Regions from separate parts of the Sphingomonas sp. ID0503 genome, predicted to be linked through region 2. Evidence: predicted binding sites of a transcription regulator. Region 2 holds the regulator's gene; the other holds the start of a gene.

Region 1 (15,782 bases), 1.3 Mb from region 2:
AGGACGTCTGATCCCTTTGCCAGGGCTTCTGGCGGTATGTGCCTTGAACACCCCCGGAAAACCCGGGACGCTTCAGGCTGCCGCTCAACCTGACGAAGGTCGTCAATGGTGACTAAGCGATCGCCATGGCTTCAGCTGAAGCCATGGCCAGCTACGCCAATTATCAAATGCACTTGAACGATCGCTACGCCAATATGGATTTTTGACGGCGAACCTAGAAGGACACCGCCACTAAGGCGGCCTCACTGCGTAGAGGCTCCTTGGGGAACTCGTCCCACGTTTGGCCATCGAGCGTCCGGCCAGTCTTCTTCTTGTTGACGCCACCCCATTGTTTGAAATGGAAGGCCACATCGGCGGACTGGCACTGGTCGCGTATCGATCGCACCCAGCTTGGGTCCATCGGTCTTGCGCCTGGGCCGCTCTCACCCCCCGCGATGACCCAGTCGATGCCCTGGAGGTTCATATTTTCGAGCGGTCCAAGCAGGGGCTCTAAGCTCAGAAACTTGATTGCCCCCTCGGTCCGGCGAAGGTGGTCGATGCGATAAAGATAGTCTGCATTTTCGACGCTGACCCCCATCCAGACATTGTCCGGCCAATCCAACTTGGGAGCGAGCTCTTCAAGCCGCTCCGCGCGCTTTGTCAGAATCTGATAACTGTGCTGCGGCGTTGCTGCCATCGTTTCGAAAACGCGTTGGACAAATTCGAGCGGCACTTCGTCGTGGAACAGGTCTGACATTGAGTTGACGAAGATCATGCGACCTGTCCGCCACGTCGCTGGCAATTTCAGGCTTTCGTCGTCTACACGAACGACGCCGTTCCACTTCGGCCGACGGCCAGACATGCGAGTGGTGCCAGCGTATTTCGGCTGGCCCATGGCTTCGAGCCGTCGCGCCATCCGCATGGCGTAGCAGTTTGTGCAGCCTGGTGAGATCACATCGCAGCCTACAACTGGGTTCCATGTGGCCTCAGTCCACTCGATCGATGAATTCGTTGCCATGTTCAGCCCCCTTCCTTGAACTGGATCTTCACATGGTCGGGGTAAGTGCCTTTACGACGTGTCCCTTTCGTCGAATACGCCGATACCCTGTCTGCAGCCTCCAAAGCACTTAGCGCCTCGCGATAATTCTTTCGGATGTATGGCTTGCCGACGCTGTGCCGCTCATAGATTTCCGTGAGCGAAAGCGTCTGTCCTGCAAAATCTTCCAGCAGCATTTCCTTCAGCTTCGACATCGGTTGGGCAAGAGAAAACAAGAGCGGCATTGAGGCATCAGCCGGGGAATAGGTGAGCGACGGAACGCCTTCGTCTAGCGTTGAGCTTTCCGCAGCCATGATATCCTTCATAATCTCATAGCCCTTGAAGTGCTTTGAGACGAAAATCAGCTTGTGCGAGGTCCGCGTGCCCTCGCTGTTCCGGAATGTGAATGGCAGCACATACTTGCCTCCGAGTGACTGAATTTCGTTGGCTAGCTCTTCCAGGATGGCAGCTTCTCGCAACTCTGGCGTCAAACCGGACAACCTTGCCCTTAGAGCATCCGCACGCTCCTCTCCGAACAGTGCATCCATATGCTTCTTCACGCCGGGATTGTTGATGCCCGCGTTGATCCGATTGTAGTTGAAGAAAAAGACACAGTCGCAGCCCCAGTCTTTAATGACACCTTGGACAATCCGCAACGACAGGCCCTTGTATCCGAAAGGATCGACGAACGAGAACGACGGGACAAGCCGTGTTTCGTTGAAATAGGTGGCGGCATCATCATCAACCTCTCCGCACGTGACGACAGGCTTGTGCTTGAGCTTGTCGATGCCCGGCAGCTTGTCGATTTCTGTCTGAAGTGTTGAGACGTTATCTTTCTTTCCGTCGTTGAAATACGAGGTCAGCATCTGCGACATCTGCGGATGATTGATGGCCGTTTGCAGCACGAGCAGGGGTGTAGAGGCAGCGCCGTCTCTGTAGCGGCCTGGGCCTGCATAGAGATCCATGTACGCGATCTTCTCGCCTCGCTTCGCTACCGTTGGCATGACGACCTGCGCCCAGGTGGAGAAGTACTTGTTCACGATGCGGGCTTTGACCTCAGACTGGTCAGTCCGCTCTTCGAAGAACTTCTGGTTCGTCATGCTTCTACGTTGCCCCACTTGAGATTCTGGATCACATAGAACAAAATACGAACAAGGGCAATTTGATTGTCTTTTGAATGGGGAAAGCCTTTCAGTCCCCCGTAGGGCAGGGCGGGTGGAACGAAGTGAGCGCACCTCATAGGGGCGGCTCGATCACCAGCGGCTCATGCTGGGAGGTTCTCCAACTCGGCGCGAAATATCCGCCGCAGGAGAATCAGGAAGGCTGACTGTCCGCGCCAATCCAGTCGGCGCGTAGGCGATCGATCCCTGCAACGACGCCATCGACGATCACCTTCGAGCCGATGAGATCGGCGGCATCTTCCTCGCTTTCGACAATCCAGACCTCGTCTGTTTTCGTGGTCCGGATCATCCCGCGCCTGCCGCGGCTCAGCATTCCTGACACGGGTATTCGACCGGAACTCACCACTACCCCCCTGTTCAGAAGCGCCAATGACGCAGCACATCGCGCACATAGGCCGGTGTCTCGCCATTGCGTGGGATACCGCCCGCTCGCTCGACGGCGCCAGGGCCTGCATTGTAAGCGGCGAGGGCCAGATGCACTACCCCGAACTTGTCGAGCATCTGACGCAGATACTTCGCCGCGCCGAAGAGGTTCGCTGCGGGATCGAAGCGATTTGGCACGCCAAGGTCGCGCGCGGTCCCCGGCATCAACTGACCCAGGCCAGCGGCACCAGCCTTGCTGATCGCCAGGGGGTTATACCGCGATTCCGTCCATACCAGGGCGTCGAGAAGGCCAATTGGCAGCGAGTATTGAGCCTCCGCTGCATAGACATGGGGAAGGTAGCTTGCCCGTCGAAAGCCCGATGGGCCGGTGCCTTCGGGCTTCGCATAGCGATAGGGGAGGTAGGTCCTGCCCGCTTCGAGAACCGGAGCGCCGGACGAAGCTGCCAGGGACTGTCGCCAGATCCCATGTTCGACCAGTTGGAAACCGTTCGCTCCCTCGGCCACACGGAAGCCGTCAGATCGGATCTCGTGTACAGTGGCCTCAGGGGCAGCCTCCATTTGCGCGTGAGCCGGGACGACGAACGCCCATCCCGTCACCGCCGCTGCGATCGTTGCCCATCTCAGTCTCATTTCCGGATTCCTCTATGGCCGAATCGGGTAAGAACATATATAGAACATTGCATGTAGGAAAATGTATTGTCGGCGACGCAGAGCGGAGGCTGCGCGGGTGGAGGCATGTCACGAAGGAGATGCCCCATGTCCCAAGTTCACGCGTCGCTCGAAGCTCGCGCCAGGAAGATCGTCGAGGCACTGGGCGGTACCTGGTCGCGTTCGCGCGGCATGTGCTGCTGTCCGGCCCATGCGGATCGCACCCCCTCGCTCAGCATCACGCTCGGTAAGCGTGCGATCCTTGTTCACTGCTTCGCCGGTTGCGCCAACGAGGCGGTCATCGCGGGCATGGCCAAGCTGGGCGTGCGAATCTCGGACCTGTTCGACGGTCCAGCCGGCGAACACGCATCGGAGCCACGCAAGGAAGTTGCGAACCGCAACGCCCTGAGACTCTGGCGCGAGGCCTCGATCCTCGCGGGGAGCCCGGCCGCCCGCTACCTTTCGGCAAGAGGGATCACGATCGCATCATCCGACCTGCGCTTCCATCCGCGTATGCCGCTGGGGCCAAAAGGCGCGGTGCGGTTTTTGCCGGCTCTGGTGGCAGCGGTTCGCAACGATGCGGGCATATTGGCTCTGCACCGAACCTTCCTCGATACCGATAGGCACAGTCTCGCCGCATTCGCGCAGCCCAAGCGCGCGCTAGGCAGCCCCGGCTCGGGTGCCGTGCGCCTGGCTTACCCGCACGGTGGCCGCCTCGGCCTTGCCGAGGGGAACGAGTCCGCGCTCTCGGCGATGCAGCTGTTCGGTATTCCCTGCTGGGCCACGCTTGGCAATGAGCGGTTCGGCCTGGTCACGATCCCGGAATCGGTGCGCGAGTTGCATCTGTTCGTCGACAACGACGCCGGCGGTCGCCACGCCGAGGAGCGCGCCAGCGAAGCCTATGCTTGCGAAGGCCGGCGGATTGTCACCCGGCGGCCCGAACGACCTGATGAGGACTGGAACGACGTGCTGATGCGCCGGGTCCGAGCGGCCGCTTGAGTTTCTGAGAGAGGAAAGAGGGCTTGGGGCCTGTTGAGGCCTCCGGACGGACCCCCGAACGGACATGGCCTCGTCAGGAGGTTTTCCATGTCCCATGCTTCTCCCGCTTTCGCGTTTTCCGAAGCCGAAGAACCGCTGGCGCTCGCCGCGGCCAGAGCGCTTGCCGCCCGGCTCGGCGCCGATGAGCCGATCTCACGCCCTGCGCTGAACGCCGTGATGGCCGACTGTTTCGGCGGCAGTGATGCCGAGGGGCGCTGGTCGGTGCGCGATGCCAATGCCGCGCTCGAACTGGCGCAGGTGCTGTTCGTGGCGGAAGCAGCCGAGCTCACCTGCGCAATGTCGCCCGATCTTGCCGATCGGGTTTTCACGCGCCTCGAAGCGCTGGTGCCGACCCAGACCAACCGCAGCGACGAGCAGATCGAGTGGCAGCAGTTTGCAACGCCGCCGCGTCTCGCCTGGCTCGCTGCCCGGGCCTGCGCGATTTCTGCCGGAGAACTGGTGCTCGAACCCTCGGCGGGCATGGGGATGCTTGGCGTCTGGGCGGCAAAGGCCGGCGGGCGTCTCGCGCTCAACGAGATCTCGCCGCTGCGCCGCGAATGCCTCAGCCTGTTGTTTCCAGATGCGGCCGTGACGGGGTGCGATGGCGAACTGATCGACGAACTGCTCGCGCCCGACGTGGGTCCGAGCGTGGTGCTGATGAACCCGCCCTATTCGCACGGGATCGAGCGCGGTCACGATGGGCGCACCGGGGCGCGGCATTTGCGCTCAGCCTGGAAGCGGCTGCTCCCCGGAGGTCGCCTCGTTGCGGTCATGCCCGAATGGTTCGACTTGCCGCGCTTCGTTGCCGGGATCGCCGGTCCGGTGGCGCTCCGGCTCAACGCCGCGATCGAGCGAGGCTTCGTCAAGCAGGGCACCTCGATCACCACCCGGCTGCTGGTGCTCGACAAGGCCGATGGTGGCGACAGTCCGATCATCGCCAAGCCTGTGAACTTTGCGGAACTTTGCTTTCTGCTCGATATGTTGCCAACTCGGGCGGAGCGGACGGCCGAACCGATCATCGCAGCGAGACCGGCCTTGCCGCTGCGCCTCGCCGCTTCAGCGAGGAAGCCGGTTCCGCTTGCGGTTCGGCCCGTCGTGGCCGCGCCATCGATCCTGCCGCTCGTCTACCAGCCGCTCGACGCGCCCGCGCCGATCGCCGAGCAGGTCGGGCACTATCTCCCCTACCGGCCGAGCCGGATCGCGATTGAAGGCGCGCATCCGCACCCGACCCCGCTTGTCGAATCCGTCGCCATGGGATCGATCACCGCACCGGTGCCCGAGGCAGTGCCGCAACTCCCTTCCGACCTCATCGCCAAAGGCATCCTCTCGGCCGCCCAGGCCGAGACCCTGATCTATGCCGCGAGCGCTCATGCCCGTGATCTCTCCGGACGCTTCGAGCCCGAGGACAAGGGCTGTACCTTGAAAGCGAGCGCCGAAGGCAAAGCCTACCGCATGGGCTACTTTCTGGGCGACGGGACCGGGGCTGGGAAAGGCCGTCAGGTCGCCTCGGTCATCCTAGATCGCTGGGTGAGGGGCGAGCGCCGCCACATCTGGATTTCGAAGAACGAAGCCCTGCTCGAAGATGCGCGCCGCGACTGGACGGCGCTCGGTGGTCTGCCGATTGACGTCCAGCCGCTCGGGCAATGGAAGCTCGGGGGGGCGGTCGGGATGCGCGAGGGAATCCTGTTCGTCACCTATCCGACGCTGCGATCCGGTCGCAGCGATGCGACCCGGCTCGAGCAGATCCTCGAATGGGCGGGCGACGACTTCGACGGGGTGATCGTCTTCGACGAGGCTCACGCCATGGCCAACGCCGCGGGCGGCGAGGGATCGCGCGGCAAGGTCAAGGGCTCTGAGCAGGGGATCGCCGGGGTGCGCCTCCAGAACCTGCTGCCGCGCGCCCGCGTGCTCTACGCTTCGGCAACCGGTGCCTCGGACGTCAACAACCTCGCCTATGCGACCCGGCTTGGCCTGTGGGGACCGGAAACCGCCTTTGCCAACCGCGAGACATTTGTGGCCGACATCCGCGATGGAGGGATCGCGGCGATGGAGCTGGTCGCGCGCGATTTGAAGTCCCTCGGACTCTACACCGCGCGGGCACTATCGTTCGCCGGGGTCGAATACGAGATCCTCGAGCATTGCCTCACCGCCGATCAGATCGCGGTCTACGATGCCTATGCGCAAGGCTGGGCCATCATCCATGCCAACCTGCGCGATGCCCTCGAAGAAACCCGGATTATCGATGCCGACAGCGGCGACACGCTGAACTCGGGGGCCAAGGCAGCTGCGCTTTCGGTGTTCGAAGGAACCAAGCAGCGCTTCTTCGCGCAGTTGCTGCTCTCGATGAAGTTGCCGAGCCTGCTTCCAGCGATCGACAGCGCGCTCGCCGAGGGCAACGCCGTGGTAGTGCAGCTCGTCTCGACCGCCGAGGCGATGCTCGATCGTCGGCTTGCCGATCTTTCCGATGCCGAACGCGAAGCGCTCGAGATCGATCTCAGCCCCCGCGAATATGTGATCGACTACCTCACCAAAAGCTTCCCGGTGCGGCTGATGGCTGTTTTCACCGACGAGAACGGCAATCCGCGTTCCGAGCCGATGAACGACGAGAACGGTGCACCGGTGCTGTGCCGCTCGGCGCTCGCCGCGCGCGACCGGATGATCGAGCAGCTCTGCGCCTTGCCGCCGATCGCTACCGCGCTCGACGCGATCATCGAGCGGTTCGGGGTCGACCAGGTCGCCGAGGTTACCGGGCGTACCCGCCGCCTGATCGTCGGGCGCGACGGGCGTCAGCAACTCCAGTCACGCAGCCCCCGCGCCAATGTCGCCGAGACCCAAGCGTTCATGGACGGAATCAAGCAGGTCCTGGTCTTCTCCGATGCCGGCGGCACCGGACGCAGCTACCACGCCGACCTCGCCGCGAAGAACCAGGCTCGGCGGGTTCATTTCCTGCTCGAGCCGGGCTGGCGGGCCGATGCCGCGATCCAGGGGCTCGGCCGGACCAACCGCACCAATCAGGCCTCGGCGCCGCTGTTCCGTCCCGTCACCACCGATGTGCGGGGCGAACGCCGGTTTATCTCGACCATCGCCCGGCGGCTCGACAGCCTCGGTGCGCTCACCCGCGGCCAACGCCAGACCGGTGGACAGAACCTGTTCGATCCCGCCGACAATCTCGAAAGCGCCTATGCCAAGGAAGCGCTCCACCGCTGGTTCGGCCTGCTGTTCATCGGCAAGCTCGAAGCCGTGACCCTCGCGCGGTTCGAGGAACTGACCGGACTCAGGATCGAAGGCTCCGACGGCTCGATGGTCGATGATCTCCCTTCGATCCAGCGCTGGCTCAACCGCATCCTCGCGCTACCGATCGGCTTGCAGAATGGCATTTTCGATGAGTTCCTCGGCCTCGTCGAAGCACGGATCGATGCCGCGCGGCAGGCGGGTACGCTCGATCTCGGGGTCGAGACCATCGCAGTCGAGCATTTCGATATGCTCTCCGACACGCTGTTGCGCACCGATGCGCTTTCGGGTGCGACGACGCACCTCCTCGAACTTGAGATCGCCCGCGCGCTGAAGCCGTTGCGCCTTGAACGGCTTGAGGAGCTTTACGGCTTTTCGGGCGAGCGCCAGCAGTTTCTGCGCAATGCCCGTTCAGGCCGGATCGGGCTGCTTGTCCCGGCGCGCAGCCTGCTCGCTGATGACGGAACCCGGGTTGCCCGCTTCGAACTGGTCCGGCCCTTGAAACATGGCCATCTCACCGCCGAGCAGCTTGAGGAGAGCAACTGGGAGCCGGTCGATCCCGCCGAGTTCCACCGCCTCTGGCAGGTCGAGGTCGACGAGGCGGCCGCGAGCCACAAGCGCGAACGCCTGCATCTCGCGACCGGCCTGCTGCTGCCGGTGTGGGACAAGCTCCCGTCCGATTATGTTCGGGTGAGCCGGATTTCGGCGCGCGACGGGCGCTCGCTGCTCGGCCGCGAGGTGCCGCTCCACTGCGTTCCCGAACTCTGCCAGGCGCTTGGTCTTGAGAACGAACACGCGTTCTCGGCCGAGCAGATCGTCGATACCGTGCTCGCGGCAGGACGGCCGATGCAGGTCAAGGGCCGCGAGGCGCTCACGCTCAAGCGCAGCCTGGTCAACGGGGCGCAGCGACTCGAGCTCGCCGGTTGGTCTGCGGCGCGGCTCGACTGGTACAAGGCGCAAGGGTGCTTTACCGAGATCATCCGCTATCAGACGCGGTTGTTCGTGCCGACGGCAAGTGCCGCTGTGGTTCTGGCTCGGCTTGCCGGGCGAACGAAGCAAGTATTGCCAAATGGCAGCATATATGCCATATAGTGCCATATGGAGATTTGATATGTTGGCTTTGCAACCCGTTGATACCGTGCCCCAGGCGTTCCGGCCCGATCCTGTCACCCAGGAGGAGGCGGCCGCGATGTTCCGCGCGGTACTGAACCTGTTCGGAAAATGGGACCTCACCGATGAGCAAGCCGCGACTTTGCTCGATATGCCGGTGCGTTCCTATCGGCGCTGGAAGGCCGAAGGGCCGGGCCGAGTCTCACGCGACGGCGCGGCGCGGCTCTCGAACCTGATGGGGATTCACAAAGCGCTGCGGATCATCTTTTCCGAAGCCCAGCGAGGCTTCGCTTGGATCAAGGCCGACAATGCGGCCTTCGCCGGATCGAGCGCGCTCGACGTCATGCTTGGCGGTGAACTTACCGACATCATGCGTGTGCGCCGCTATCTCGATGCGACACGCGGTGGCTGGTGACCGACGCCGATATTCCCGTCAGCCATGTTGAGTGGAAGGGCGCGGTCAGAATCATCCGCAGCGCCTTTCCGCCGATCGACGTGTTCGAGGATCTCGCCGACCCCGCCGACTGGCCCCTGCTGATTTCGGCCGAGCAGAAGACCAATCCCCGGATCATGGCGACGATCGGCAATCTCGATCTTGTGCCGGTCGAACGCCGGGTTGGTGGAAACGGCGCATCCTATCTGATGGCGCCGTTTACCCATGTCAGCACGGACCGGCCAAGCCGCTTCACCGATGGCAGCTACGGCGTCCTTTATGTGGGACGGGTCTTCGAGACGGCGCTGTTCGAAACGATCCATCACCATGCCCGATTCATGGCCCGGACGGCTGAAGCGCCCGGTTGGACTTCGCAGTTTCGCGAGATCGTCCTGTCGGTGGGCGCCGATCTTCACGATCTCAGGGGTGGCGATGCCACTGACCATCCTGCCCTCGATTCCGATAGCTACACGGGCTCGCAAGGCATCGCGATCACGCTCAAGGCTGCCGGTTCCAATGGCGTAGTCTATCCGAGCATTCGGCATCCTGGCGGTGAATGCGCCGGGTTATTCTACCCCGATTGCGCTTCCGAGCCCATCCAGGGACGCCACCTTGACTACCATTGGGACGGCACCCGCGTCGATCTGGTGCGAGACGCAGGAACCGGGACGGTTTTTCGGGTGGTGAGTCTGGCCGGATGAATCAAATGAGCCGACAAACTATAGCGGCTATACTCGTTAGCGTTGCTACAGCTAATGTGAGCGAGAGGGACAGGGGCATTTTGTCGCGCCAGAACGTAAATTGCTTCTGCTCGTCAATCCATTCAATCTGGTGCTGCCAGAAGAACTTGTAGTGGGCATACCAGTCGCTGAAGAGGATTTGTTTGGACTGGTTGGAGCCGAACACCTCCGATTGGAGGTCGTCTAGGCGCTCGCGGTAGACCGCAAGGTCATCGTCCTCACCCGTCGCCTGCACGTCGCGGTAGAGGTCGCGCAGCCGATAGAACAGGGCCGTGAGCCGCTCCCCCTCCTCGCAATAGGCAACCTTGTTGTGATCGTAGTGCGTGACGTAGAGGCTCGCGATCCCGAGTACGACAAGGGTCGCGGCAATCCACTTGCTATTCAGTGGTTCGTAGATGAGCGCGAAGACGCCCACGGCGAGCGAGAGGAAGCCGATGAGGCCGGGAGCCTTCTGCACAACGTCGTGCGTGGCAAAATTCTTCTTCGCCCCGAAACCGACGTTGTAGCCGGTCTCAGCAATGCTCCTGAGCAGCCCCTCCCTATTCATCCTCGTCCTCTTGATTCGCGCTGATAGGGACGTGGATGCGGTCGGTCGCCACGACTACATCGTTAATGAGGGCATAGCACTCAACAACGTGGTCGCCCTTGAATTTCGTATGCTCCACGTTCCTCTTGTATCCCTCGTCGGCGACTATCTGGCCCCGGATGCAGTCACGGTTGATAGCCTCCTGCCCCCGATTGAGCACTTTCCAGAACAGACCGTAGGAGCCGGGGATGTCCGTCTCGACTACGGAGAAGGTGAGCTTCTTACGCGGCATTAACAGGGTGCGATTGCTCAGCATCTCCCGCAGGGAAGCGGGGCGAAATCCGTTCTGTTCGACCTGGCAGTCGATACGGATGTTGTTACGAATGTCGATGGTGGCGAATACATCCTCGGGGAACTCCTCCGTCATGCGGACAGCATGGCCCGCGCGGTCGGTCAGCGCCGCCTTCTCCACCTTCTCGGCAGCGGGGAACAGCCGTCCGTATACCGCGCGCCACTTGTCGTTCTGGTTGTCCTTGCCCTCGGCCTCGATTGCCTTAAGGCAAAGCTCGTGGGCCTTCTTCGCCTTGCGCTGGAAATTCTTTTTCACCTTCACCCGCTGGCCGCTCCCCAGCGCAGCAAAGTAGTCCTGCTTGGGCAAGTCCTTGAGATAGGCGAAGAAATCGCGGCTCATCCAGTCATAATAAAGATAGCTCTTGTCGTCATACTCGCTGGTTGATTTTAGGAAGTTGTGCGCAAGGGTGTCGATCAGGAGGCCGCCGATCCCCACTCCGTGCTTGTTCTTCCAAGCCCGCGCCATCTTGCAGAGCCGCCGGAGGTTGTTGTTCTTCTCCGCCACAAATTCCGACATAGCCTGTATCTCGTCACGGGGCTTGGTGATCTTCCAAGACCCGCCGTTGTAGGTGTCGGGATATTTGAAGCTGCCGTCATCCTGCTCGAATACGGGCTGAGCCTCCACGGTAAAATTGGAATAGACGGCCTGAACAACAAGCCGATCCACCCTGACGGTCGTCTTGGGGTAGCGCGCGCGGATGGCGGCGGCGGCGTCGGACAACAGCTTGGACTGGCCGCCGTCTTTGTAGTTATCCCACTCACCCTTCGGCATGATGTAGAGCATGTCGAGGTCCGAGATACCCTTAATGGCGGTGTGTCGCCCATAGGAGCCGACTTGCAGTGTGTTCGCGGTCTTGGATTCAGTGTCGCGGAAATTTTTGTTGAGCGCGCAGGTGATCTCCCCGTACCGATCCGAGATCGTCTGGGCATTATCGACTGCAAGATTGCTGAGAAACTGCTTGAACGTGTCCGCGATACTCAAGCTGACTACCCCCGGTTGAGATCCCCTGAACAACATGTAGATCAAATCGGGAACATTTCAATGGTTCCGCACAAGTCACCCCCAACAAATGTCAAGCGGCCAGCTAAACGGGCGCAGTTCATCGAGTTACGGCATGAAGGCATCTCTAAGCCCGCCTGCAGGCACAAGAGAGGGGAGGGGGCTGGCTTCTGATTGAGCCATTGAGTGTCGATGGTCGACGTCTCGGGCTCACAGTCAGGAGTATGTCCCATGATAAAATCGCTCCCGCTGAACAAGTTGGTTCAGTCACCCCGCAATGTGCGTCGTCACGGTGATCCAGCCGCCGATGCCGAATTAAAGGCGAGCATCGCTGCCCACGGGCTGTTGCAGAATCTCATCGTCCGTCCTGCATCACGCGGCAAGTTCGAGGTCGAAGCCGGCGAGCGACGCCGCCGCGCCATGCTCGCCCTGGCCGATGACAAGATCCTGCCCAAGGATCACGAGGTGACTTGCTTGGTGCTCGAAGACAGCGCCGACACTGCAGTCGAGACCAGCCTCGCCGAAAACTTCCATCGTTTGGCCATGAATCCTGCTGACGAAGCGCAGGCCTTCGCTGCCCTGATCGACGCTGGCACATCGACTGACCAGGTTGCGCGCCGGTTCGGGCTGACTGTCCGCTTCGTCGAGGGCCGCTTGCGTCTCGCGACGCTTGCTCCGGTCGTGTTCGAGGCGCTGGCCTCGGGCGAAATCACACTGGACCTCGCCAAAGCGTTCGGCGCCACGTCTGACCAGGAAATCCAGGCCCGCGTCTTCGAACAGGTCTCCTCGGCCTATTATGCGCCGAGCGCAGACAGCATCCGGCGAATGGTGCTTTCCGGCACGGTCCGGGGCAGCGATCCCCGGGCCCGGCTCGTTGGACGCGACGCCTACATCGCCGGCGGCGGCCGGATCGAGCGCGAATTGTTCGACGATGACGACAGCGAGTCCTGGGTCGATGTCGCGCTTCTCGAGAACCTCGCTGCTGCGGAGATGGAGAAACGAGCGAAGGCGCTCGCAGTCGAACAGGGCCTTGCCTGGGTCAAGCCAACACTCGATCCCTACGCGAGCCACGATCTCGTCGAGGGCCTTGTTCGACTTCCCGCAGAGCCTGCCCCGCTGACGGAAGCAGAACTGGCAAGGCTTGATGAGCTCGATGCCTCTTATGACGAGCATGCGGCCATTCTCGAAGATGAAGACAGCGCCGAGGAAGCTGTCGCTGCGGCCGAGGCGACGATCGAGGCGATCGAGCGCGAATGCCAGGATATCAGAGCAAAGCCGCCGGAACTCGCGCCCGAACTCAAGGCTGAAGCCGGAATGATCCTGGTGCTGTCGCGGGATGGCACGCCGGTGCTCCAGCCGGTCTTCTACGGTGAGCGCGAAGCTCACGTCGATGATGACGACGATGCCGTCGAAGTCGTCCCGGGTGATGGCAGCGAGGGCAAGCGTCGCGCGGCGCTATCGAAGCGCCTGGTCGACGAGCTTGCCATGCAGCGGCGCGACATTCTCGCGCTCCACGTTGCGTCGGATCCCGGACTTGCGCTCGACATCATGGTCTTCACGCTCGCCGATGCCGATACCCACGACTGGCGATCGCGTGCTGCAACGACGCTTCGCGGCAGCGTTCCTGCAGGACCAATTATCGGGTTCGAGGCGAAGGATGCACCGGCCAGTGCGTCACTCGCTGACCTGCGGTCCGGCCTCGATGAGACCTGGCGATCTGGCGAGGACGCCTCGACGCGCTTCGAGATGTTCCGGGCGCTTTCCGATGAAAGCCGTGCAGCCTGGCTCGGCTTTGTCGTCGCGCGCACGCTCGAAGCGAGTCTCAATATGGTGGGCGAACGTCACATCGCGTTCCAGGATCATCTCGGCAGCCTCATCGGCATCGACTTGGCGCAATGGTGGCGGCCGACCGCGGCGAACTACTTCGACCGGGTCTCGAAGCAGGTGATCCTCGATGCGCTCACTGACGTTGGCGGCCTGGAGCTCTCCTCGCGCTTCGCATCGGTCAAGAAGGGGGATCTCGCGATGAGCGCCGAGCGCGTCTTCGCAGGCACATACATCACCGAGGTCGAAGTGCGCGAACGGGCACTTGCCTGGGTGCCCGAAGTCATGCGCTTCGCTGGTCAGTCGGCAAGCGACGCCGGGGACGAACCGCAGGATTCGGACGCGGATTGCGTTGCCAATGACGACCATCAGCCCCCGAGCGAGGTGGCCGCCTGACCTCCTCCTGACAGGTAAGGCCAATCGCCAACGAGAAGCGGTCCTTCGGCTCATGCCGGAGGGCCGCTTCCTTTCTGGGAAGAGAGCGGAGGGGGCTCCGGGATCTCCGGCACTGACCGACGAGCCTGTCGGCAGGCCGCATCAGGAGATCCAACATGGCCTATCGCAAGGGACAAAGCGGCGGATTGTCGCCCGCTACCCGTATCACCCAGGAAATCATCGCTCGTCTCGAAGCCGGGACCAAGCCGTGGATCAAGCCGTGGCGCGGCGTGCCGGTATCGCGGCCGTTGCGGGCTTGCGGCGTTCCATACCGCGGCATGAATGTGTTCTGGCTCTGGATGGTCGCCGACATGTGCGGCTACGGCTCACCGTTCTGGATGACCTACAACCAGGCAAAGGAGCTTGGGGCGCAGGTGCGCAAGGGCGAAAAGTCGACCATCGCCATCTTCTACAAGAGCTACACCAAGGAGGTCGAAGCCCCCGACACCGGGGAAAGGGCCGACGAACATCGCCGCGTGCTGAAGGCCTATCCGGTCTTCAACGCCGATCAGGTCGATGGTCTTCCCGAACGGTTCCATCCCGCCGCAACGCTGGAGGTTGTAGAGCCGGAAGGCCGCCAGGCCGAACTCGACACTTTCTTCGCGAGCATTCCGGCAGTGCTGCGTCACCAGGGCGATGAAGCCTATTATGAGCCGGTGGCCGATCGCGTGACGATGCCGCCCGCGCATCTCTTCTCCGGGTTCGATCACTATTATGCGACCCTTGCGCACGAGCTGTCGCATTGGACCGGCCACGCCAGCCGCCTGGACCGCGATCTCAAGAACCGTTTCGGCTCGGCCGCCTATGCCGCCGAGGAGCTCGTCGCCGAGCTATCGAGCGCCATGATCGGGGCCGAGCTTGGTCTTCCGGTTGCCCATCTCGATAGCCACGCGAGCTACATCGAGCACTGGCTCACGCTCCTTAAACAAGATGATCGCGCCATCCTCACCGCCGCCGCCAAAGCCGAGGAAGCTTCAAGCCTTCTGCTCAAGCTCGGTGGGCGGATCACTGCCGATGACAGCGACGAAGCGTCTCGCGACGCCGCGCTTGCCGCCTGAAGGAGGATGTCATGGGCCGATCGGTCAGCTATCCCAGCGGGGCAATCGTCGCATTCACGGTGCTCAATGTCGAGAACGATGACGACTGGGAATTCGAATATGAGTGGCTTCGCGAGGACCTGCGCGAGCGGGCAGGCAAAGCCTTTCCTTCCTTGGTCGCACACGACGGCTGGCGAGGCCGTGAGGACCGCGTTCTCATGCGCAATGCCTATGCCGATTTCGGAGTGTCCGTATACGGTGGCCTCGTCGCGGTGTGGATCGCCGAACGAGACGATGGCGCCTATTGGGACGCCGATTGGCGCACGGCCAGGTCTCCCCGGGCGCAGCGCTGGCTGTCCCAGATCGCCGCCCGCTTCGACGCCCTGTTCGGCGATTATGATTGCCTCGGGCACATGTCGAACGGTGAGGGCGTCTATGCAAAGCGGGTAAGCTGAGCGCGAAAGTCGCAGGTCGTGCTGAGCTCGCTGGCTTTGTCCCTTCTGGCGAACCTGTCTCGACGCCCATGGCCTGTAGCCATGCGAGAGAGGCCCTGGGCCAGCCGTCAGTCTCCGCAACCCGGCTTGCGCAGGCCCGTGTTGGCCCGGCCCTTTGGGCCATGGGCCTGCCCGCGCCAGCCTGCCCAAGCGGGTTTCCCCTGTCGGGTGCGGATCCTGCCTCAAGCTGGCCCTGACGGGCTCTCGCCGGCGCAGCCATGAGCGGGTGCGTCAGCCTCACGCCAGTCAGGAGGACAACACCCATGCACGCATCATTTACCGACCAACTCGCCGGGCTCGATCTTTCCGGCTTCTCGATCGGACCTGCCCCCGTT
Region 2 (15,782 bases):
CGGATCTGCGGCACATGCCGTCCGATACCGATGCCGAGCGCACCCTCCGCATCATGGGCACAGACGGCGATCACGGCGCGATCAAAGCGGGGATCGCCGATGCCCGGCATGGCCAGCAGGATCTGTCCGGCGAGGCTTGCGGATGCGGTCACCTTGGCAACATAGGGCGGCATCCGGGCAAGGTCCACTTGGCTGGCGTGAAAAGGTTTGCAGCCGATGACCATCTCAGTGGGCGAGAGAGTGCCTGACGTACCGCTGTTCAGGATGGGCGATGCAGGTGTTGAGGCGATCTCCACAGCAACCTTGTTCGCGGGTCGGATGGTGGTGCTCTTCGCGGTGCCGGGCGCATTCACGCCAACCTGCTCCGCGCAGCATCTGCCCGGCTTCATCGAGGCGGCGGATGCCTTGCATGCCAGGGGTGTCGATGAAATCGCGTGCCTCTCCGTGAACGACGCTTTCGTGATGGAGGCCTGGGGGCGGAGCGCCGGAAGTTCGGGCAAGGTCACCATGCTGGCCGACGGCAATGGCGACTTCACCCGCGCGCTCGGTCTGGAGATTGATGCACGGAAGAACGGGCTCGGCATGCGCAGCCGGCGCTACTCGATGGTTGTAGAGGACGGCTTCGTCACCCATCTCAACCTGGACGAGCCCGGTGCGTTCAAGATCAGTGCCGCGAGCCATCTGCTGGAGCAGCTCTAGGCCGGATCGACATTCAGGATTCCCGGTGCTGATTGCTCGTTTGTCGGCATTCTTGATGCTCCCGCAAGCCCCCATCACTCATGACGCGACCGCCTACAAACCATGCAACGAGCGACGCCTCGGCCGCTACGCTGAGCGTCGATCCGCGCTAGGCACCGCTGTCAACGGCCGAGCCTTCCTCGATCGTCACTTCACCATCGGGGGTTGCGATGGTCCGACGGGTCGTCGCGCCTGTCGAGGCCACATTCGCTTCTTCCCCGCGCATCCCCTGCTCGGGCGCAGGCTGCCGGTTGTCCTCGTCCGGCGCACCATAGATGCGCCCGTTGCCGTGATCCTTGTCGCTCATGCGCCGGCGCCCTTCTGGCCCAGTTCGGCGAGGCGTTCCGCGCCTTGTTCATCTTCCTGATGCTGGGCCGATTGCGGTGGCTCTTTGCCAGCGCCGCCCTCCGGCACACGCCGACCGTCCTTAGGATCGTCGCTCATCTTGCCGTTCTGGCTCATCTTGCCTGGGTCTTCGCCCACCATACGGTTGCCCGTCACGTCGTCTCTCCTGGAACAAGCCCGGCGTTTGTCGGGCGGGTTACGGAGTCAACCACAGGGTAAGTCTTCCGTTCCACCCTATGGTTCCAGATCATCGTAGAGGTGCGCCCTCCTATCTGAACCCGTAGGGTACGACGCTCCGCCGATCCGGATCGACTTCAAGCACGCGTCCCGTCGGCGGAAACGCACGTTGGTCGCAATCTTCGCGCGGGCAGATGCGGCAGGATGTGCCGATCGGGGTGGCGCTGTGGCTGCCGTGCAGGTCGAGATGGTCGCCGTAGACGAAGTCGGCGGCGTGGCCGACCTCACAACCCAGCGCCACGGCATAGCGGCGCGCGGGGCGCAGATAGCTGCCGGTCTGCTTCACCAGCCCCTTGGCCATCGAGACGTAGCGCGTGCCGTCCGGCGTCTCGGCAAGCTGCACGAGGATGCGATCAGGGATCGCCACCGCCTCATGCACGATCCACAGGGGGCAGGCGCCGCCGAAACGGGCGAATTGCAGCCGCGTTGCCGAGTGCCGCTTGGTGATGTTGCCGGCCATGTCGATGCGGCAGAAGAAGAACGGCACGCCCTGCTGACCCGGCCGCTGCAGCGTGGAGAGGCGATGGCAGGCCTGTTCGAAGCTGACCCCGAAGCGTTGGCGCAGCTGGTCGATGTCGTGCCGCGTCTCGCGCGCCGCCTGCCGGAAACTGGCATAGGGCATGAGGAGCGCGCCGGCGGCGTAGTTGGCGAGACCGACGCGCAGGATGCGGGTGGATGCGTCGGAGAGGAAGCGCGCGTCCCGGGCGATGCGGTCGATCGTCTCGGCGGCCTCCAGCCGCATCAGCTCGTGCGCGAGGAGGAAGGCGACGCTTTCCGGCGGCAACGAACGGTCGATCGTGAGGCGACGCAGGTCCGGATCGTAGCTGCGAAGCTCCTTCCCCTCCCCGCGCCCGGCCTCGATCGTGACGCCATGCGCCTCCTCCAGGCGCGCGCGGAGGCCAGCAGCAGGCGTCTCGCCGAGGCCGAGCGCGTCCGCCAGCATCTCCGCCCTACGGTCGATCGCATCGATGTAATTGCCCTCGGCGTGGAACCAGTCGCGCACCTCCTCCCAGGGGAGTCGGCCCGCTTCGATCGATCCGCTGTCGATGCGATCGTCCACCGCCCGCAACTGTTCCTGCGACCGGCGGTAAGCGGCGTGAAGGGCTACCATTCGCCGGGCTAGCAGCGGCTGCTGGCGCAGGCTCCGCCGCACCGCCTCCTCGGCCAACGCGTCGCTCGGCACGGTCGGGTCGATGGCAGCCTCGACCGCGTCGATCAGCAGGGCGTTGTCGTCGTCCGGATCGACATCCGCCCACTCCAATGGGAATGCGCGGGCAAGTTCGATCAGGACCTGCGGCGTGACGGGACGGTCGTCATTCTCGATCTGCGAGAGGTAGCTGACGGAGATCCCCAGCCGCTCCGCCATAGTCGCTTGAGCAACGCCGAGACGCTTGCGCATGTCGCGGATGCGGTTGCCCGCGAAGATGCGGCGACGGACGGAACTGACCATGTCGCCGGTCTAGTTTGCAAACACCTGGCCCGCAACTTCGCAACAACACATTTGCGCATCCGCCGATCGGCTGGTGTGGAAGGCGCGATTGATCGCCGGAGAGCCTCCAGGATGCTGAAGATACTCGAAACCTTGGAAGAGAAGCGCGCACAGGCACGGCTGGGCGGCGGACAGAAGCGTATCGACGCGCAGCACGCGCGCGGCAAGCTCACCGCGCGCGAGCGGATCGACGTGCTTCTCGACGAGGGGTCGTTCGAAGAAGTCGACATGTATGTAGAACATAACTGCGTCGATTTCGGCATGGAGGCACAGAAGATTCCGGGTGACGGCGTCGTCACCGGATCGGGCACGATCAACGGCCGCCTCGTTTTCGTATTCAGCCAGGACTTCACCGTCTTCGGCGGCGCGGTGTCCGAACGCCACGCGATGAAGATCTGCAAGATCATGGACATGGCGCTGAAGGTCGGCGCGCCGGTGATCGGCATCAACGACAGCGGCGGTGCGCGCATTCAGGAGGGCGTCGCCTCGCTCGCCGGCTATGCCGAGGTGTTCCAGCGCAATGTGCTGGCGTCAGGCGTGGTGCCGCAGATTAGCCTGATCATGGGCCCCTGTGCGGGTGGTGCCGTCTACTCGCCGGCGATGACCGACTTCATCTTCATGGTGAAGGACAGCTCGTACATGTTCGTCACCGGGCCGGATGTGGTGAAGACCGTCACCAATGAGGTGGTGACGCAGGAGGAACTGGGCGGTGCCGTCACCCACACCGCCAAGTCGGGCGTGGCCGACCTCGCCTTCGAGAACGACATCGAGGCGCTGACCGCGACCCGCGACTTTTTCGACTTCATGCCACTGTCCAACCGGGAGGCGGTGCCGGAGCGGCCGACCGACGACCCCTACGATCGGATGGACTACAGCCTCGACACGCTGATCCCAGACAGCGCGAACAAGCCCTATGATATGAAGGAGCTGATCACGAAGGTCGTCGATGAAGGCGATTTCTTCGAGGTGCAGCCAGCCTATTCGGGCAACCTCATCACCGGCTTCGCCCGGATCGAGGGGCGGACCGTCGGCATCGTCGCCAACCAGCCGATGGTGCTGGCGGGCGTGCTCGACATCTCCTCGGCACGCAAGGGTGGCCGCTTCGTCCGCTTCTGCGACGCTTTCGAGATCCCGATCGTCACCTTCGTGGACGTGCCGGGCTTCCTGCCCGGCGTCGCGCAGGAGCATAACGGCATCATCACCCACGGCGCGAAGCTGCTCTTCGCCTATGCCGAGGCGACGGTGCCAAAGATCACGATCATCACCCGCAAGGCCTATGGCGGCGCGTACGACGTGATGAGCTCCAAGCATCTGCGCGGCGACTTCAACTATGCCTGGCCGACCGCCGAGATCGCGGTGATGGGTGCTAAGGGCGCGGTAGAGATCATCTTCCGTGGGCGGACGCCGGAAGAGATCGCCGCGCGTACCAAGGAATACGAGGACCGTTTCGCCAACCCGTTTGTGGCGGCGTCGAAGGGCTTCATTGACGAGGTCATTATGCCGCACTCCACCCGCAAGCGCATCGCGACGGGCCTGCGGAAGCTGCGCAACAAGCAGCTCGAGAACCCGTGGAAGAAGCATGACAACATCCCGCTGTAACGTTGAGTGCAAGCCATCTTCACATTATAAGGTAATGTGAAGGAGATTGATGATGCGCAATGCTCGAATGACAGTGCTGGTGACCGATCAGGAGAAGTCAGCATTCGAGGCTGTTGCGGCGACGCAGGGGCTGTCCGCTGGCGAGTTCATGCGCAAGGCGGCAGCGCGGGCTGCCCGCTCGGACGAGCAGGAATATGAGGAAGCGTTGAAGCTGATCGTGCCGGAACTCGAGGCCATGCTGCCGAAGTGGAATGCACAGATCGACTCCATGCGGGAGTCGATCGCGGAAGCACGCAAGTCTATCCGGAAAGCGATCGCCCGTGCGGACGCCGCGCTGTGAGCGTCCTCGAACAGGCCTTCGGCGCGATCAAGAACGCCATGCTCATTCAGGAGCGGTTCGATCGGCTGGAGAGCGATCTCAAGGATCTGAGCCGCGACATCTCCGATCTGGGCGACAGTCATGGCCGACTGGCCGAACGGGTCGCTCGTCTTGAAGGCATAATCCAGGGCGCTGCGATGGCATCGGGGCGCGAACCACCAAGGATCGAAGGATGAAGCTCGGACGACTGAACCATATCGGCGTCGCCACGCCTTCGCTTGAGGCGTCGCTCTCCTACTACCGCGACGTGATGGGCGCGACGCTGGCGCATGAGCCGTTCGACCTGCCGGCGCAGGGAGTGAAGGTGTGCTTCGTCGATACGCCGGGTGAGAACGGCACGGCCGGCACCCAGATCGAGCTGATCGAACCCTTGGGCGAGAACAGCCCCATCCACGGGTTCATCGCCAAGAACCCGGCCGGTGGACAGCACCACATGTGCTACGAGGTGCCTAACATCCACGAGGCTAAGGCTTGGTTCGAAAGCCTCGGCAAGAAGGTGCTCGGCGAGCCGCGTACCGGTGCCCACGGAACGCCGATCTTCTTCGTCCACCCCAAGGACATGAACGGGGTGCTGACCGAGATCATGGAAACGCCCAAGGAGGGCGCGCACTGATGTTTCTTATTGCCGTCATCCCGGCGAAGGCCGGGATCCAGATCGACGGTGACAACTGGACCCCGGCCTGCGCCGGGGTGACGAGGTAGACGCATGACCATCGAAACCAACACCGGCGAAGATTCGGGCGCGGCCCCAAAGCCCCGCGACCTGCCCGAACCGTCTGCCAGGCCCACGCTCGACAAGTGGTTCACCGCCGCCGCGAAGGAGGTGAAGGGCAAGGACCTCACCTGGAACACGCCCGAGGGGATCGCGGTCAAGCCGCTCTACACCGAAGAGGATGTCGAGGGTTGGGATCCCGGCCTGCCCGGCTTTGCCCCCTTCACCCGCGGCGTGCGCGCGTCGATGTACGCCGGCCGGCCCTGGACGATCCGGCAGTACGCCGGCTTCTCCACCGCCGAGGCGTCCAACGCCTTCTACCACCGCAACCTGAAGGCGGGGCAGAAGGGGCTGTCCGTCGCCTTCGACCTTGCCACCCATCGCGGCTATGACAGCGACCATCCGCGCGTGACCGGCGACGTCGGCAAGGCGGGCGTGGCGATCGATACTATCGACGACATGAAGATCCTGTTCGACGGCATCCCGCTCGATCAGATGTCGGTGTCGATGACGATGAACGGCGCGGTGATCCCGATCCTCGCCTTCTTCATCGTCGCGGGTGAGGAACAGGGCGTCGACCGCAAGCTCCTCGACGGGACCATCCAGAACGACATCCTCAAGGAGTTCATGGTCCGCAACACCTACATCTACCCGCCCGAACCCTCGATGCGGATCATCTCCGACATCTTCGGCTACACGTCGCGGGAGATGCCAAAGTTCAATTCGATCTCGATCTCCGGATATCACATTCAGGAGGCCGGGGCGACGCAGGTGCAAGAGCTTGCCTTCACCATCGCCGACGGCGCGGAATATGTGAAATACGGCGTCCGCTCGGGACTGGACATTGACAAGTTCGCCGGGCGTCTCAGCTTCTTCTTCGCGATCGGCATGAACTTCTTCATGGAAATCGCCAAGCTGCGCGCCGCCCGCGTACTCTGGCACCGGGTAATGACCAATCTCGGCGCTAAGGACGAGCGGTCGAAGATGCTGCGCACGCATTGCCAGACGTCGGGCGTCTCGCTGACCGAGAAGGACCCCTACAACAATGTCATGCGCACCACGATCGAGGCGATGGCGGCGATGCTCGGCGGCACTCAGTCGCTCCACACTAATGCCCTGGACGAGGCGATCGCGCTTCCCACCGACTTCTCGGCCCGCATCGCCCGCAACACGCAGCTGGTGATCCAGGAGGAGACCGGCATGTGCAATGTCGTCGATCCTTTGGGCGGCTCCTACTACATCGAGAGCCTGACCAAGGAGTTGGTCGACCGCGCCTGGGAGATCATCGAGAAGGTCGAGGCGGAAGGCGGCATGGCGAAGGCGGTGGCCGCCGGCTGGCCCAAGGCGATGATCGAGGAGGCCTCCGCCGCCCGCGCCGCGCGGATCGATCGCGGCGAGGAGGTCGTCGTCGGCGTCAACAAGTACCGCAAGGAACAGGAAGACCCGATCGACATCCTCGATGTCGACAACCATGCCGTGCGTGAGGCGCAGATTGCGCGCATCAACAAGGTGAAGGCGAACCGGGACGAGGCGGCATGCCAGGCGGCGCTGAATGCATTGCGCGAGGGGGCGGCCGGCACCGGCAACCTCCTCGAACTCGCCGTCGAATGTGCCCGCCGCCGCGCGACGCTCGGCGAAATCTCCAAGGCGATGGAGGACGTGTTCGGCCGCTACGGCACCTTCCCGACGCCGGTGAAAGGCATCTATGGCGGCGCCTATGCCGACGATGCCAAGTGGAGCGGCCTGATCGAGGGCGTGGAGGCGATCGGCCGCCGCAAGGGCAAGAAGCCGAAGATGCTCGTCGCCAAGATGGGCCAGGACGGCCACGACCGCGGCGCAAACCTCGTCTCCTCGGCCTTCGGCGATCTCGGCTTCGAGGTGGTGGCAGGGCCGCTTTTCCAAACGCCGAAGGAAGCGGCGGACCTTGCGCTGAAGGAGGATGTCGACGTGGTCGGCGCGTCGAGCCTTGCGGCGGGTCACAAGACGCTGATCCCGGAGCTGATCGGCCACCTCAAGGATGCTGGTCGCCCGGACATCAAGGTCATCGCGGGCGGCGTGATTCCAGCGCAGGACTATCAGGTACTCCGCGATTTAGGCGTGCAGGCGATCTTCGGCCCCGGCACGAACCTGGTCGATGCAGCGACCGAAGTCCTCCAGCTCCTCGGCCACAATCAGCCGCCTGAAGGCATTGGCGAGGCGGCCGAGTGATCCACCTTTATCGTTCCCCGGCGCAGGCCGGGGTCCAGTTCAACGGCCGGGTCTGGACCCCGGCCTTCGCCGGGGAACAATAAGTGTTCAAGAAGATCCTCATCGCCAATCGCGGCGAAATCGCCTGCCGTGTGATCAAGACCGCCCGGCGCATGGGCATCAAGACCGTCGCGGTCTATTCGGACGCGGACGCGCGGGCGAAGCATGTCGAGATGGCGGACGAGAAGGTCCATCTCGGCCCGCCGCCTGCGTCCGAGAGCTATCTCCTCGCGGACAAGATCATCGAAGCCTGCAAGGTGACCGGTGCCGAGGCCGTCCACCCCGGCTACGGCTTCCTGTCGGAGCGGACCTCCTTCGCCAAGGCGCTTGAGGACGCCGGTATCGCGTTCATCGGCCCGCCGGCCGGCGCGATCGCCGCGATGGGCGACAAGATCGAGTCCAAGAAGCTCGCCAAGGAAGCGGGCGTCAACGTCGTTCCCGGCTATCTCGGCGAGATCGCGGATACCGAAGAGGCGGTGAAGATCGCTACCGACATCGGCTATCCGGTGATGATGAAGGCCTCGGCCGGCGGCGGCGGCAAGGGCATGCGCCTCGCCTATTCCGAGCAGGACGTGCGCGAAGGCTTCGAAGCGACCAAACGCGAGGGCCTGTCGAGCTTCGGCGACGACCGCGTGTTCATCGAGAAGTTCATCGAAAGCCCGCGCCACATCGAGATCCAGGTGCTCGGCGACAAGCACGGCAACATCGTCTACCTGAACGAGCGCGAGTGTTCGGTGCAGCGCCGCCACCAGAAGGTCGTGGAGGAGGCCCCTTCCCCCTTCGTTTCGCCGGAAATGCGCAAGGCGATGGGCGAGCAGGCCGTCGCTCTCGCGCGCGCGGTGGGCTATTATTCCGCCGGCACGGTCGAGCTGATCGTCTCCGGCGCGGACAAGACCGGCCAAGGCTTCTACTTCCTGGAGATGAACACCCGCCTGCAGGTGGAGCATCCGGTCACCGAGTACATCACCGGCCTCGACCTCGTGGAGCAGATGATCCGCGTCGCCTATGGCGAGAAGCTGGCCTTCGGTCAGGCGGACGTCGGGATCAAGGGCTGGTCGGTCGAGAACCGGGTCTATGCGGAGGACCCGTATCGCGGGTTCCTGCCGTCGACCGGCCGCCTTGTCCGCTACCGCCCGCCGGCCGAAAGTGACGACGTGCGCGTCGATGACGGCGTCTACGAAGGCTCCGAAATCTCGATGTTCTACGATCCGATGATCGCCAAGCTTGTCACCTATGGCGAGACGCGCGAGGAGGCGATCGATCGCCAGATCGACGCACTCGACCGGTTCGAGATCGATGGTATCGGCCACAACATCGACTTCCTCTCCGCGCTGATGCAGCATCCGCGCTTCCGATCCGGCAACATTACCACCGGCTTTATCGCCGAGGAGTATCCCGAGGGCTTCCAGGGTGCCCCGGCAGGCGAAGGCCTAACCGCGAAGCTTTCCGCCATCGCCGGCATCGTCGCCACGGCGGAGGCGGCGCGCGCCGCCCAGATCGAGGGTCGCCTGAACGGTCCGACACCGCCGCCTGCTGACTGGGTAGCGAAGCTGGACGGTGCCGAGCACAAGGTCTCGATCAGCGGCGGCGCGGTGGAAGTCGACGGCACCGTGCTGGAGATCCACGCCGCCTATGTTCCCGGGCAGCGCCTGATCGAGGCGGTGATCGACAACGAGCCGCTCTCCGTTCGCATCCAGAAGACGCGCCTCGGCTTCAAGCTGACGGCGCGGGGTGCCACGCATGACCTGCGGCTGATGCGCCCGCATGTCGCGGAACTCTCGCATCACATGATCGAGAAGATCCCGCCGGATCTGTCGCGTTTCCTGCTCTGCCCGATGCCGGGCCTGGTCACCCAGATCCACGTCGCGGCGGGCGACACGGTACAGGCGGGTCAGCCGCTGGCGGTGGTCGAAGCGATGAAGATGGAGAACATCCTTCGCGCCGAGAAGACCGGCACCGTCAAGGAAGTGGTGGCCAAGCCGGGTGAGAGCCTGGCGGTGGACGCCGTCATCCTGGAATTCGAACAAGCGTGAAATTGCCTGCTGCACTGCAACAATAGGGTTGCGGTGCGCGTTGGGGTCGGCGAAAGGCTGACCTTATGGAAAGCAGCAAGCTCGTTCTGGAAGCCATCGCGCGGCGCAAGTGCCTCGACGCGACCTACAACCGCATGGATGTGAAGCTGGCACCCCACATCCTCTACACGCGCCATGACGAACTCTATGTGGACGCCGTAACGGTCGAGCGCGAGGGCAATCCTCCGCGCGAAATCAAGGTCGGCACGTTCAAGCTGGCGGGGCTCTCCATCCGCGGCGTGGACGAGCGCTCGTTCGAGCCGCAGCCGGTCTTCAACCCTGCGGACGAGAAGTACGAGGGTGTCACGCTTTTTTCGGTCACCGCCTGACAGCGTTGACGGGCCGGAGCAACGGCGGAGAAAGCTGGTTGCTTGCTCCCCGTCCTTCGACTTAGCTCAGGACAGTCGTTGCCTAGTTAACTCCCGCACCCTTCCGTGCGGCTCGACCAGGCGAGGTTCAGCACCTTCCATCGACCGTCGGCGCGCACCAGGCTGAAATGGTCCGCCCCGCAATGGTGCAACTTCCCGTCGATCGCGAAGGTGTAGAAGCCCCAGACCATCGCCACGTCCCCGTCGATCTCGACCGCCGGGTTTGGCATCCGCTCCTCATATCGCTGCGGCCCCGGCTTCAGCCCAGCCGCCCACTCCGCCCAACTGCGCGTCACGGCCTTGCCCGAGGCATCGACGCTGGTGACGTTGCCGCGCATATCCACTTGGGCGAGCGCGGCCTGGCCGTCCCGTGCCGCCAGCGCCGCGAACACGGCGTTGACCGGTGCCAGCACGGCGGCTTCCTCGCTCGCTGGTGGTGGCACGGGCTCGCCCGGCGGCAGCTTGTCCGGTGAGGCGATGGCGAGGAGGGTAGCGAGCAGCATCATCAACTCCTGAACGTCGTCATGCTGACGAAGGTCAGCATCCATTCGCGCTCACTCGCCTCTTAGACAAATCGCCGGATAGATCCCAGCCTGCGCTGGGATGACGAACAAGATACGGATGACGTGAGGACGAGCGCTCGCTAAGACCCGGCCATGATCCTGGTCATCGACAATTACGACAGCTTCACCTGGAACCTCGTGCATTACCTGCGCGAGCTTGGTGCCGAGGTGGAAGTGGTGCGGAACGACGAAATCGGTGTCGGCCAGGCGATGTCCTCAGGTGCTGCCGGCTTCCTGATTTCCCCCGGCCCCTGCACGCCGAACGAGGCGGGGATCAGCCTCGACCTTGTCGCCGCCTGCGCGGAGCAGCGCCGCCCGCTCTTCGGCGTGTGCCTTGGCCATCAGGCGATCGGCCAGCACTTCGGCGGACGCGTCGTGCGCGCGGCCCAGCTGATGCACGGCAAGACCTGCCCGGTCGAACATGATGGCACGGGGGTCTTCAAGGGCCTGCCCACGCCGTTTACTGCCACCCGCTATCACTCGCTGATCGTGGCGGAGGAAGATCTGCCTCCGTCGCTCCTCGTCAACGCGCGCGCGCCGGACCGCACCGTGATGGGCTTCCGCCATGCAAGCCTGCCGATCCACGGCGTCCAGTTCCACCCGGAAAGCATCGCCACCGAACATGGTCACGACCTGATCGCCAACTTCCTGCGTGAGGCGGGCGTGAAGGTGCTGGAGCGGGCGTGACCACGATCACCCTCCTTCCCGACCCGTCATCGCCACTCGACGGTGCGACGGCGGAGGCGGCGTTTGCCGACATCCTCGACGGCAAGGTCGAGGCGGAGGTGATCGCGCCCTTCCTCGTCACCATGGCGGAGCGCGACGAGACCAGCATCGAGATCGCCGCCGCCGCGCGCGCGCTGCGCGCCCGCATGATCCGCGCGGCCGCTCCCGCCAACGCAATCGACGTCTGCGGCACCGGCGGTGACGGCGCGCACAGCCTCAACATCTCGACGGCGGTGGCGCTGGTCGTCGCGGCCTGCGGCGTACCGGTCGCCAAGCACGGCAACCGCGCCGCCTCCTCAAAGGCCGGGGCTGCGGACACGCTGGAGGCGCTCGGTCTCGATCTCGATCGCGCCGCAGAGACGGCGGAGGAGAGCCTGGCCGACCTCGGCATCGCCTTCTTCTTCGCGCAGAAGTACCACCCGGCGCTCGGTCGCCTTGCGACGGTCCGCAAGGCAATCGGGCGGCGGACGATCCTCAACCTGCTCGGTCCGCTCTGCAATCCCGCAGGGGTGCGCCGCCAGTTGATTGGGGTGGCTCGGGTCGATTACCTCGAAACGATGGCCGAGGCACTCGAGCTGCTCGGCAGCGATGCCGCGATGGTGGTCGCGGGCGAGGAGAACCTCGACGAGTTATCGATCGCGGGGCCGAGCCGCGCCGTGACGTTGTCGGCGAACGGCCTCGCCTCCAGCAAGGTCACGCCGGAGGATGCCGGGCTGCCCGACCATCCCCTCGACGCCATCAGGGGTGGTGACGCCGCCTACAACGCCGCCGCGCTGCGCCGCTTGCTGGAGGGTGAGCTTGGGCCCTATCGCGATGCCGTGCTGCTCAATGCCGCTGCCGCTCTGAAGGTGGCCGGTGAAGTCTACGGGCTTCGCGACGGAGCCGAAGAAGCCGCCGAGGCCATCGACAAGGGGCTGGCCAAGGCGCTGCTCGACTGCTGGATCGACTTTAGCCGATGACCTCTAACCGTTTACAAGCGATCCTTCAGACCAAGTATGAAGAAGTGGCCGTGCGCAGGCCGCAGGGCCTTTCGCACTGGCCTGCTCCTTCACCGCCGCGCGGCTTCCAGCAGGCGCTACGCACGAAAGTCGAGACCCTTGGGACCGGGCTGATTGCAGAGATCAAGAAAGCATCGCCTTCTAAGGGGTTAATCCGAGGGGATTTTGACCCGCCTGCCCACGCCCGCGCTTACGAGGCCGGTGGTGCCGCCTGTCTGTCGATCCTCACCGACGAGCCGTATTTCCAGGGGAGCGCCGATTACCTGATCGCCGCGCGTGCCGCCTGCGGGCTCCCCTGCCTGCGCAAGGACTTCATGGTCGATCCGTGGCAGGTGGCGGAGGCGCGGGCCATGGGTGCGGACGCGATCCTGATCATCGTCGCGGCGCTCGACGACGGGCAGATGGCGGAGATCGAGGCGGCGGCGATCGAACTCGACATGGACGTGCTGGTCGAGGTCCACGACGCCGCCGAGATGGCGCGCGCCGCCGGCCTGCGGTCGCGCCTGATCGGCGTCAACAACCGCGACCTTCGCGACTTCACCGTCGACATCGGCCGCACCATCGATCTCGCCGCGCTTGCGCCCGAAGGCAGCCTGATCGTCGCCGAGAGCGGCCTTGGCAGCCGCGCCGATCTCGACCGGCTGGCCGAATATGGCGTGCGTGCCTGCCTGGTGGGCGAGAGCCTGATGCGGCAGGCGGATGTCCGGACCGCGACCGAGCGCCTGTTGACCGGCGACTGAGTTCGCCCCAAGCGAATGTTGTTGACAGCATCGCGGAACATTCACTACCTGTTCCACATTCGTTCCCGAGTGAGGGCACCGACATGCTGACGCGCAAGCAACACGACCTCCTCTGCTTCATCAGCGACCGTCTGGCGGAGAGCGGAGTGTCGCCTTCGTTCGAGGAGATGAAAGAGGCGCTGGACTTGAAGTCTAAATCCGGCGTGCACCGCCTGATCAGCGCGCTTGAGGAGCGCAACTTCATCCGCCGCCTGCCGAACCGCGCCCGCGCGCTGGAAATTCTTCGGCTGCCTGAGGGAGTTCCGGCGAAGAAGGCGGCACCTGCGGCCGCGAACACCAACACGCCGGTGAAGAGCGAAGTGCCGGTGACACCGCCGGTTGCGGCCAACGACGTGATCGAGATTCCGCTGCACGGGCGTATCGCGGCCGGCATGCCGATCGAGGCGCTGGAGGGGCAAAGCTCACTCTCCGTTCCCGCCGCCCTCCTGGGCCCCGGTGAGCATTACGCCCTCGAAGTTTCCGGAGATTCGATGGTGGAGGCCGGCATTCTCGACGGCGACTATGCGCTCATCCGCCGCGTCGATAGTGCGAGGGAGGGCGAGATCGTCGTCGCTCTCGTCGATGACGCCGAGGCCACGCTCAAGTATTTCCGCCGTGAGGGGCAGATGGTGCGCCTCGATCCGGCGAACCGCGCCTATGATCCGCAACGCTACGCCCCAGCGCAGGTGCGGATCCAGGGCCGGCTGGCCGGGCTGTTGCGGCGGTATTGAGCCGGACCGCGCGCCAGGGGTGATCGTCGCGCGGCAGACGTGCTGCCGTTACGCGGACACGGTCGAAGTCTATGGCCAGGCCGCCGGTCTCCGCGAGGAGCGTTCGGTCGGCCTTAATCCATCTTGGGCGGCAGCTGCGCGGCAGTCGCCGGTCGCTAACGGCAATGTCGGCCATCGCGCAGGCTCGATTGGTTTGGCGGATCGGCGCGAACTGGTCGCTGCGGCTCGCCAGGACCGTCCAGCTTCGCCCACCCCGCGCGACGCGCGCCATGCAGAAGTCGCGGGTGCAGCGGGCGTTGGGGAGCATTTCGAGATCGAGAAGGGCTTCGTCGCTGCCGGCAATTTCGGCGAGCGTGTCGCGGGTGTAGTCTCGGGCACGGGGCCGAAGCAGGGCGAAGCGTCCATCGGATGTCCGCAGCGCCAAGTGCTGACCGTCACCCGTGACGAGGAGGTCCGGCGCAGGAGTCATGAGAGCCATTGCTACTCCGATCAGCGCCGGTGCCAGGCCCCATAGGCGCAGGCGTGTGCGCCACAGCGCAAGCCACAGCCCGCCCGCCACCATCAGAGCGAAAGCGGCAGGCGGCATCGACGGGAGAGCGGCGACCGCGCCCGGTGCGTCGCCGGCGGCACGGGCGATGGCGAGCAGCGCCTCGATTGCCAATCCGGTCGCCCACCATAACGGCGCGCCGAGGCCGATGATGTCGAGCAGCAGCGCCACCGCCTCCAGAGGCATGATGACGAAGGTGCTGAGGGGGATGGCGACGATGTTCGCGAAAGCGCCGTAGAGGCCAGCCTTATGGAAGTGGAACAAAGCGATCGGGGCGAGCGCCGCTTCGATGAGGAGACCGGTGGCGATCAGTCCGCCGAGCGCGCGCAGGAGCCGCCATCCCCTACCCTCTTCCCGGCGCGCGAGCAGGCGGCGGGTGAGCGGGAGTTCGTGGAGCGCCACGATCGCGGTCGCGGCGGTGAAGCTCATCTGGAAACTGGGACCGGCCAGCGCCTCCGGCCAGAAGACGAGAACGAGCAGCGCGCCCGTCGCCACCAGCCGCAGGGTGATCGCCTGCCGCCCAAGCGCAAGGCCGCCGAGGACGAGGAGTGCGGCGATGCACGACCGGACTGTCGGCACCTCGCCGCCGCTGAGCAGCGTGTAGCCGATCGCGGCGACGGCCCCCGCTCCGCCCGCAATGAGCGGCAGCGGCCAGTGCAGCGCAAGACGTGGGCTAAGCGCGAGGAGACGCATCGTCAGCAGGATCGCCGCGCCGACAACGGCGGTGACATGCAGACCGCTGATTGACAGAAGGTGCGCGAGACCGCTGCGCCGCATCGCCTCGGCATCCGCGTCCGCAATCGCGCCTTCGTCTCCGGTCACGAAGGCGGTAGCGATGCCGCCGGGCGAGCCGGGCAGTTGCGCCTCGATGTGGCGGGAAAGCTGCGCCCGCCATTGCGGCAGGCGGGAAAGGCCGAATGGCGGCTCACCCTTTGCCGTGATCGTAACAGGGGCAAAGGCCCGACCGGTCGCGCCGATGCCGTCGAACCAGGCAACGCGGGCGAAGTCATATGCGCCCGGCAGAACCGGCTCACCTGGCGGCATCAGGCGGGCGCGGAGCGACAATGTATCGCCGATGCTAAGGCCGGCAGGCACATCCTCCTCTGCCACATTCACACGGGCGCGGGCGGGTGGACCGCCCGCCGTGAGCGGTGTGGCGATCGTCAGGCGAATGAGGCCGCGTGCCGGCAGGCCTTCGACGCGCTCGACCGGACCGGACAGCGTCACGACACGGGGACGATCGAGGCGCGGA

The links. The regulator LexA, encoded in region 2, represses DNA repair genes until DNA is damaged. The targets are predictions, from matches to a motif close to GTTCCNCNCTTGTTCT.
Region 1: the regulator LexA is predicted to act here: its motif matches at 2,153-2,168, upstream of ACM608_RS03320 (three-Cys-motif partner protein TcmP).

The regions. Positions count from the first base shown of each region.
Region 1 is NZ_JBLZUR010000002.1:474,660-490,441, forward strand. Features, by position in the region: gene ACM608_RS03315 (DUF5131 family protein) at 215-997, opposite strand; gene ACM608_RS03320 (three-Cys-motif partner protein TcmP) at 1,000-2,115, opposite strand; gene ACM608_RS03325 (DUF5818 domain-containing protein) at 2,330-2,509, opposite strand; gene ACM608_RS03330 (lytic transglycosylase domain-containing protein) at 2,554-3,210, opposite strand; gene ACM608_RS03335 (DUF7146 domain-containing protein) at 3,337-4,227, shown strand; gene ACM608_RS03340 (strawberry notch-like NTP hydrolase domain-containing protein) at 4,315-8,589, shown strand; gene ACM608_RS03345 (MbcA/ParS/Xre antitoxin family protein) at 8,609-9,022, shown strand; gene ACM608_RS03350 (RES family NAD+ phosphorylase) at 9,019-9,741, shown strand; gene ACM608_RS03355 (SLATT domain-containing protein) at 9,743-10,327, opposite strand; gene ACM608_RS03360 (SMODS domain-containing nucleotidyltransferase) at 10,320-11,639, opposite strand; gene ACM608_RS03365 (ParB/RepB/Spo0J family partition protein) at 11,889-13,877, shown strand; gene ACM608_RS03370 (ArdC family protein) at 14,033-14,974, shown strand; gene ACM608_RS03375 (hypothetical protein) at 14,986-15,408, shown strand; gene ACM608_RS03380 (DUF2493 domain-containing protein) at 15,711-15,782, shown strand, end outside.
Region 2 is NZ_JBLZUR010000002.1:1,808,477-1,824,258, forward strand. Features, by position in the region: gene ACM608_RS09765 (YqgE/AlgH family protein) at 1-152, opposite strand, end outside; gene ACM608_RS09770 (peroxiredoxin) at 217-699, shown strand; gene ACM608_RS09775 (hypothetical protein) at 848-1,045, opposite strand; gene ACM608_RS09780 (hypothetical protein) at 1,042-1,239, opposite strand; gene ACM608_RS09785 (helix-turn-helix domain-containing protein) at 1,352-2,770, opposite strand; gene ACM608_RS09790 (acyl-CoA carboxylase subunit beta) at 2,882-4,408, shown strand; gene ACM608_RS09795 (hypothetical protein) at 4,461-4,748, shown strand; gene ACM608_RS09800 (hypothetical protein) at 4,745-4,963, shown strand; gene mce (methylmalonyl-CoA epimerase) at 4,960-5,400, shown strand; gene scpA (methylmalonyl-CoA mutase) at 5,494-7,707, shown strand; gene ACM608_RS09815 (acetyl-CoA carboxylase biotin carboxylase subunit) at 7,791-9,779, shown strand; gene ACM608_RS09820 (hypothetical protein) at 9,845-10,147, shown strand; gene ACM608_RS09825 (nuclear transport factor 2 family protein) at 10,234-10,734, opposite strand; gene ACM608_RS09830 (anthranilate synthase component II) at 10,843-11,436, shown strand; gene trpD (anthranilate phosphoribosyltransferase) at 11,433-12,434, shown strand; gene trpC (indole-3-glycerol phosphate synthase TrpC) at 12,431-13,213, shown strand; gene lexA (transcriptional repressor LexA) at 13,297-13,983, shown strand; partial or broken gene ACM608_RS09850 (ComEC/Rec2 family competence protein) at 14,516-15,782, opposite strand, start outside.